Desulfopila inferna: one gene and its partner. The protein of the gene in region 1 interacts with the protein of each later gene in a pairwise test. Links are inferred from orthologs where the notes say so. Each region holds a gene or a part of one and is shown on either strand. Other genes may lie near its edges.

What was found. The genes of interacting proteins can lie anywhere in the genome.
Region 2: the proteins of JWG88_RS00830 (region 1) and sfsA interact in binary tests that used the Escherichia coli proteins (3 or more experiments, as listed by UniProt). The link is inferred for Desulfopila inferna from one-to-one orthologs.

Annotation. Positions count from the first base shown.
Region 1 is NZ_JAFFQE010000001.1:206,265-210,352, reverse strand. What follows is about bases 1,144-4,088. They hold JWG88_RS00830 (glutamate-5-semialdehyde dehydrogenase), read right to left. Parts: upstream 3,274-4,088; coding sequence 2,014-3,273; downstream 1,144-2,013. Other genes in these bases: proB (glutamate 5-kinase), read right to left, coding at 3,293-4,088; nadD (nicotinate-nucleotide adenylyltransferase), read right to left, coding at 1,370-2,014; JWG88_RS00840 (chemotaxis protein CheB), read right to left, coding at 1,144-1,276. Also shown: more of JWG88_RS00840, read right to left, coding at 71-1,143. UniProt on the Escherichia coli protein: Catalyzes the NADPH-dependent reduction of L-glutamate 5-phosphate into L-glutamate 5-semialdehyde and phosphate. The product spontaneously undergoes cyclization to form 1-pyrroline-5-carboxylate.
Region 2 is NZ_JAFFQE010000008.1:218,160-221,759, forward strand. The notes cover bases 1-2,746. They hold sfsA (DNA/RNA nuclease SfsA), read right to left. Parts: upstream 1,850-2,746; coding sequence 1,151-1,849; downstream 1-1,150. Other genes in these bases: JWG88_RS18440 (dihydroorotase), read left to right, coding at 1-1,083; JWG88_RS18450 (type I glyceraldehyde-3-phosphate dehydrogenase), read left to right, coding at 2,043-2,746. In the rest of the region: more of JWG88_RS18450, read left to right, coding at 2,747-3,263; rimI (ribosomal protein S18-alanine N-acetyltransferase), read left to right, coding at 3,266-3,600. UniProt on the Escherichia coli protein: Binds to DNA non-specifically. Could be a regulatory factor involved in maltose metabolism.

The sequences.
Region 1 (4,088 bases):
GCCATCAAAAATGAATGGGATCTATACATTGGCTCCTGAAGCCAAGCCGCTTATCCTGCAGGGTTATTGACTATGCAGTCACAATGGTATCTCGGTAATGAAGATGAATCCTGCCGATTATCCGGGCAAGACTGTCTTCATCTGTTGCCGTAAGTGCATTGAACTTATTCAGTATATTCTTTCCCATCGGTTTATTGAGGCATTTTGCGGGGTTTAATACCACAATAGTTCCATTGTTCTCAAGAAGCTTTATCAGTCCGAAATCTCCCTGCCGTTCCTTTCCGGAAAGAAATATTGCCGTAGTACGCTCCTTGAACACCGTGGCGATTGAATGGATTGTTTTATCTACAGGAAAATCCTCCACACCACTCTCTGAACATTTGAGAGAATAATCGGCACTGAAAGGTTTTAAGAAGATGTTTTCATTATCACAGCCGACATAACAGTTGCCACCCTGAATAGAGAGACCGTTTTTTATTCGGACAACATTCACAGTACTGATTTCGTCAAGATATTGAGCAAATGCATCAACATGCTCTACGGTACCATCGATAATAATAAATATTGCACCATTCATATCCTGATGAAGCTGCGGAACCAATTTGAGCAGATTAATAAATGCTCCTTCCCCGGCGACGATGATTGAGAGACAATTTGCCCTTCTATATTTATTTCGCTGTTCAAGAGAAATATATTCACCGCAGGTGGTGCATAATACCCCGCCCTGATCTTGATTTTCTGGTATAATCAGCTCTTCTTTCGACCCACATTCCTCACAGAAGACCAGAGTTTTTACCCGGGATTTTTTGCCGTCTTCTGCGGGCAGTTTGGCAAAGATCGGCTCAACTGCACCAATGGTTACTTCCGAGGCGCATATGACCTTTTCAGTGAGTTCTTCCCGCAAAAAACTGTCCGATGCAGTTGTATGAAAACTGTCTTTGCAGAAAAAATCTACTGCTCCATTTTTCAGGGCATCAAAACATCTCGCAGTACCGGCCTGAGTGATTCTTGAAAACATAATAGTTGGGGTGGGGATGTGAATCATGAGATGCTGCAGTGCGGTCATGCCGTCCATCAGCGGCATCTCAAAGTCCATGAGAATCACATCGGGCTTCACCTGTAAAATGAGTTCCAGTGCCTCAATGCCGTTTACCGCTTCACCGACCACTTCAATCTGCCGATGTCCCTTGAGTAATCGGCTGAGGATTGTTCTGTATTGTATGGAGTCATCCACGATGACGACTCGAACGTGATCCCTCTGCTCCGTCAAATCCATTTTCTTCAATTTAGATTTCCCCTCCAGTCCCCTGATGGTTTGATCTATTCCAGCCCGTGGATTCCCGGGTAGCGGCAGGGCAACTGCCGTCTATCATCTCCCGGAAGAATACAGGTTATGATCTTTAATATATTTAAATACGGCGGGTGCTATAGCATCCTTTGGCAAAGTGGAACTACCAGCAGTTTTTCGAATATCGGTTGATGATACGTCAGCTAATTCAAGCTCGAGATAATATATTTTGCGCTTTGACGAAGCATTATACCAGTGATCAACTTTCTTTTGGTAATGGAGTGATGCTATACATTCCTGCAGGTCACTAACAGTATAGCCTGGTCTGGCAGCAACGATAAAATGAACCTGGCCGATTACTTTTTCATACTCCTTCCAGGTATGAATATCAAGAAAAGCATCGATGCCGATTATAAAATAGTATTCAGTAGCGCAGGTATTTTTTTGCAGAAGATGATTCAGAGTGTCTACGGTATAGGTGGGAGGAGGCAGGTCTTTTTCTACTTCACATACGGAAAAACGGCTTTCACCTTCTGTTGCCAGAGTCAGCATTGCTACTCTATGGTGAAAGGCAGTCAGGTGTTTCCGCGACTTGTGGGGCGGAGAGGCTGCCGGTATGAAAACAACTTCTGCAAGACGGCAATATTCAAGGGCATGCCGGGCAAGTTCTATGTGACCGACATGAACGGGATCGAAAGTGCCGCCGAACAAACCTGTTGCCCGCATCAGCTTCTCACCTGCCCCTCGCCGAATACCACGAATTTTTTCGTGGTCAGCTCTTCAAGCCCCATTGGGCCATAGGCGTGCAGTTTGGTGGTACTGATACCGATCTCGGCGCCAAGACCGAGTTGGCTGCCGTCGTTAAATCGAGTTGAGGCGTTGACCATTACCGCCGAGGCGTCTATTTCCCGGACAAATTTATGTGCCAGAGAATAATCTTCTGTTAAAATACATTCGGTATGTTGTGAACCATATCGTTCAATATATTCCTTGGCCTCATCGTACCCCTCCACAACTTTCACCGTGAGTATCAGGTCCAGGAATTCAGTGCCCCAGTCGGAATCATCTGCTTGTTCGATGTTTGCCTCAATTTTCACGGCCTTCTCACAGCCGAGCAGCCGAACTCCGTGCCGATGAAGCGCCCCGGCTATGACAGGAAGGTAATGTTCTGCGATATCCTGATGGATCAGTAATCCCTCAAGCGCATTACATACACCCGGCCGCTGCACCTTCCCATTGAGGATAATCGGAGTGGCCTTGTCGAGATCGGCCAGCCGGTCGACAAATATATGACAAACACCTTTATAATGCTTTAACACTGGGATCCGGCTGTTTTCAGAAACGAAACGAATCAGGCCCTCACCACCACGGGGAATGAGAAGATCGATATATTTTTCCTGGCGCAGCAGTACAGAGACCGCTTCTCGTTCTTTAACCGGAATCACCTGGACTGTATTCTCATTGAGGCCGCAGAGAATAAGGGCCTCCTGCAGGACCCCAGCCAGAGCGTTATTGGAATGGAATGCCTCCGAACCTCCCCTGAGAATAACACAGTTACCGGCCTTAAGGCACAGGGCCGCGGCGTCCACCGTGACATTGGGACGGGATTCATAAATCATGCCGATCACTCCCAGGGGAACATTCATGCGTCCGACCAGCATTTCGTTGGGACGGCGAGCCAGTGAACTGATCCTGCCCACCGGATCCGGGAGTGAAATAACCTCTTCAAGACCGGCTATCATAGAATCTATGACAGCATCGGAGAGGTGCAGCCGATCCAGCATGGCCGAGGAAAGTCCTGCTTTTTTGCCGCTTTCCAGGTCCTTAGCATTTTCTTCTTGTATAAATGCTCTGCGTTTATCGAGCAGGTCGGCAATTTTGGCAAGCACCCTGTTCTTGATCTCAGATGAGGCAGATTGAAAAGCGCGCGAGGCCTGCCGAGCTCTCCGGCTTACAGAGATAATGTCTTTTTCCAGTGCATTCATATAATCCTCCGGTATACCATTACAAAATAACGAGGTTGTCCCTGTGAATGACGACATCACTCTCTCGATGTCCAAGTATATTTTGGATCTTTCCCGAGTTGGAACCTTTTATACGGTCTATCTCCTCTGCCCGGTAATTGGTAGTGCCTATGGCAATAATGCGACCTTCGCTATCAACACATTGAACGGACTCACCCACATTAAATTTTCCTTTGACAGAGACTATACCGGAGGGCAGCAGGCTTCTGCCGTTACAGCATATGGCCTGACCTGCTCCGCAATCCAACTCTAAAATACCTTTGGGCTTTAAAACGAAGGCGATCCACTGCTTCCTGCCCTGAAGTTTTCTTCCCTGGGGCAGGAAAAAGGTGCCTATCATTTCACCTGAAAATATTTTTTGTAGAATTCCTTCCATTCTCCCGGGTCCAATGAAAGATGAGCCACCCCCGGCAGCCACCTTTTTCGCCGCTAAAATTTTGCTGCGCATGCCGCCTGTTCCCAAGGCGCTCTTGCTATGGCCGGCCATTCGCTCAATGTCCTCGTTGACCTCGACAACTGTATGGACGGGTTCTGCAGTGCTGTCGGTCCCAGGATTTGCGGTGTAAAGGCAATCTACATCAGTCAGACAAATGAACATATCGGCTTCGATGAGATTAGTGACAAGTGCTCCCAGATTATCATTATCACCAAACTGGAGTTCCTCTGTTGCAACCGTGTCATTTTCATTAATAATGGGGATGACTCCCATTTTCAGAAGGGTGAAGATGGTATTTTTGAAGTTGACATACCTGTCTCTATGAGCAAGATCGGCATGC
Region 2 (3,600 bases), on another replicon or contig:
GAACCGGGCGCCGAGTATAAAGAGACAATCGAATCGGGCACACAGTCAGCGGCAGCCGGCGGATTTACCGCCGTTGCCTGTATGCCGAACACTGATCCCGTCAATGATTGCGCCGCAGTCACCCGTTTCATCCTGGAAAAGGCTGCAGGATGCAGCGCCCGGGTTTACCCGGTCGGTTCCATCAGTTCGGGTAGCGCAGGGAAAAGCCTGGCCGTATACGGTGAGATGAAGGATGCCGGAGCCGTGGCCGTGAGCGATGATGGCCTGCCCGTGCTGGACAGCCAGTTGATGCGCCGCGCCATGGAATATTCCACCAGTTATAACATGGTGGTTATCTCCCATGCCGAAGAAAGCTCGCTCAGCCGGAATGGCTGCATGAACGAAGGGGATACTTCTACCCGCCTCGGCCTCAAAGGGATTCCAGCCGCCGCCGAAAGCATCATGGTGTTCCGCGAGATCGCCCTGTCCGAGCTGACTGGTGTACCAATCCATATCGCTCATGTCAGCACAGCCGATTCCGTGGCTCTCATTCGTGCGGCCAAAAAGAGAGGCGTCAAGGTAACAGCCGAGACCGCCCCTCATTATTTCACCCTCACGGAAGAAGCCGTAATCGGCTATAATGCCAACGCCAAAATGAACCCGCCCCTGCGCTCCGCCCAGGATCGGGAGGAGATTCGCAGAGCCCTTGCCGACGGCACTCTCGATGCCATTGCCACTGACCATGCGCCACATTCGATCCTGGAAAAAGAGACGGAATTCAGCAGGGCCGCCAACGGCATCATCGGCCTGGAAACGTCGTTACCGCTGACACTCGCTCTGGTCAGAGAAAAAATACTCACTCCGGCCAAAATGATCGAACTGATGTCTGTCAATCCCGCAGCAATTCTAAACGTCCCCGGAGGCTCTCTCGCCCTCGGCAAACCCGCAGACCTTGTTGTGATCGATCCGGAAAAACGCTATCGTTTCAGCCAGGATGCCATAGTCTCAAAATCAAAAAATTCACCATTCCTCGACTGGGACCTCCAGGGAAGGGCCATGCTCACAATGGTAGGCGGCCGGATCACTCACGACGAACTGACATAGGTTCGAGAGCAGTCGGCAAGTGAAAGCCAGATATCAGAACAGTTGAGCGCAGACCACTGAGTTTTCTTCAGGAGAGATCCGATGGCAGCGATTTCAAAACGCTGATGCCTCGTGGTTCAACTTGCGCCTGATATACCAGTATCTTCACGCCACTTTCACACACTTGCCGCAGTACCTCGGCATAAAGCGGGTCAATATGGGCTGCCGGCCGAAATATTTCAGCATCGCCGCGCTGGACAAGAAAAAAAATGACTCCCTCATGTCCCTGCTCGCACAACCTGGCAAGTTCCAGGAGATGCCTGGTGCCTCTGGCGGTGACGGCATCGGGAAACATGGCGACCCTCTTCTCTACCAGGGTGCAGTTTTTGATTTCAATGAAAATCTTCCTGCCTCCACTTACCACCAATACATCCAGTCTGCTGCCGGGAGACACCGTGACCTCTCTCTGAATGGTTTCGATTTCGCTTATTTCGGCAATATCTCCCCTCTGCAGAGCCTCGACCACGATCCTATTGGTCAATCCAGTATTGACCCCGACCCAGGTCTTTTCCACTCGTATCATCTCCAGAGTAAGCGGATATTTTCTCTTGATGTTTCCCGAGCGGGAGAGATACACCCTGCTTCCCGGCACGGCACAGCCCCGCATCGATCCTGTATTTGGACAATAAACGGTTGAGGTTTGGCCATCCTCAAGAACCACATCGGCCAGAAAGCGCTTATATCTTTTAATCAATGTTGCAGCGATAAGTTTATTTTTATAAATCATTCCCACCTTACTGAAATTTAAGCCATATTAGTCCTGCTGTTTGTCCGGATTTCGGTTGCACTCATCTACTTCTGGTGATAGAATTTAAGCTGTTCCAGCATTATCATATCTCTATCCCAGTCGAGGGAAGTCTGCACAAATCCCCGAGGCAGTCGTCCAAGAACGGTATAACTCATAAAGGAGAATCATTGCCATGAAATTAGGAATAAATGGTTTAGGCCGAATAGGAAAGCTCTCATTGTGGCATCATGTTTCCAGAAAACATTTCCCGGAACTGGTGATCAACATTGGCAGAGAAGTCGGCAGGAATCTCGAAGATCTGGCGGCAGCGATCGAGAGGGATTCTTCCTATGGTCGCCTTGCCACCTATCTCCATGGCCATAAGGGCGGCAGAGTCATCGAGGAACTTGATAACGATACCGGAGCCATGCGAATAAATGGCGTTCCCGTAAAAATTCTGCGTGAGGCACGAAATCCCAGTCAGATTCCCTGGCAAGCCAATAATGTTCAACTGGTTGTCGACACCACCGGAGTTTTCAAAGACCCCACCGCGGATGCCGATGATGCCAAAGGCTCACTTCGCGGCCACATGCAGGCCGGTGCTGAAAAGGTCCTGCTTTCCGCACCGTTCAAAATCAAGGCCAAGGGTCTGGAGATGCCGGAGGACGCCGTTACCACCATTATGGGAATTAATGACGAGGACTACTCGGCGGGAAAGCATTCTCTCATTTCCGCGGCATCCTGCACCACCACCTGTCTTTCCTATATGATCAAGCCCCTGATGGAGTCCATCGGAGCAGAGAATTTCCTCAGTGCCTCCATGGTGACCGTTCATGCGGCAACGGGCAGTCAGCAGGTTCTTGACCGGTTGCCGGGTTCAGGCGCAACTGATCAGCGCAAGAACCGCTCCATTTTGAACAATATCATCCTGACAACTACTGGAGCCGCAAAAGCCCTCTCCCTGGTTATTCCAGAGATGAAGAACATCGGCTTCATTGCTGAGTCGGTTCGTGTCCCGACCTCCACCGGCTCTCTTATTGTATTGGTTCTCAATCTTCAGGATGAGATTGAGAGCCTCTTCAACCGGGCCCAGATAAACTCCATCTACGAAGAGTACGCGAAAAACAACAATTATCTGCAGTTCAGTAAAAATCAGAATGTCTCCTCTGATATCATCGGTGTCCCTGAGGCAGCTGCTGTTATTGAAGGCACCGAAACTCACACCCGAACCGCCACCATCAAGGTAAACCTGAAGTTGACTCAGGCCGGCAGCAGGCTTAGAGAAGATGATAATCCGATTCTCCAGGTACCGGTGACCCAGGCCGTCGTTTACGGCTGGTACGACAATGAACTGGGCAGCTATACCAATATGCTGGGCGACCTCACTGTTAAGATTGCCGGATCAATGGTCTAAGCTTGCTCTTTCGCATTCGCCCAGCCGGCGGGGAAGACGTTGCCGTTATTGCCGAAATCGAGCAAGCGGCGCCATCGGCCTGGCCCGCTTCACAGATTGAATTAGAACTTCAGCAGCTTAACGGAATCAGCTTGATAGCCTGCAGTGAAGCAGACGCCTGTGCAGCAGGCTGGTGTTGTGCCAGATACTGTCCGCCGGAGGCAGAACTCCTGAAGATCGCTGTAATACCTCGGTACAGACGATCGGGGGCCGCCTCACGTTTGCTTGCGGAACTGTTCAGGCAAATAGTCAAACGGGGGTGCAGTGAGATTTTCCTGGAGGTCCGCCGGAACAACCT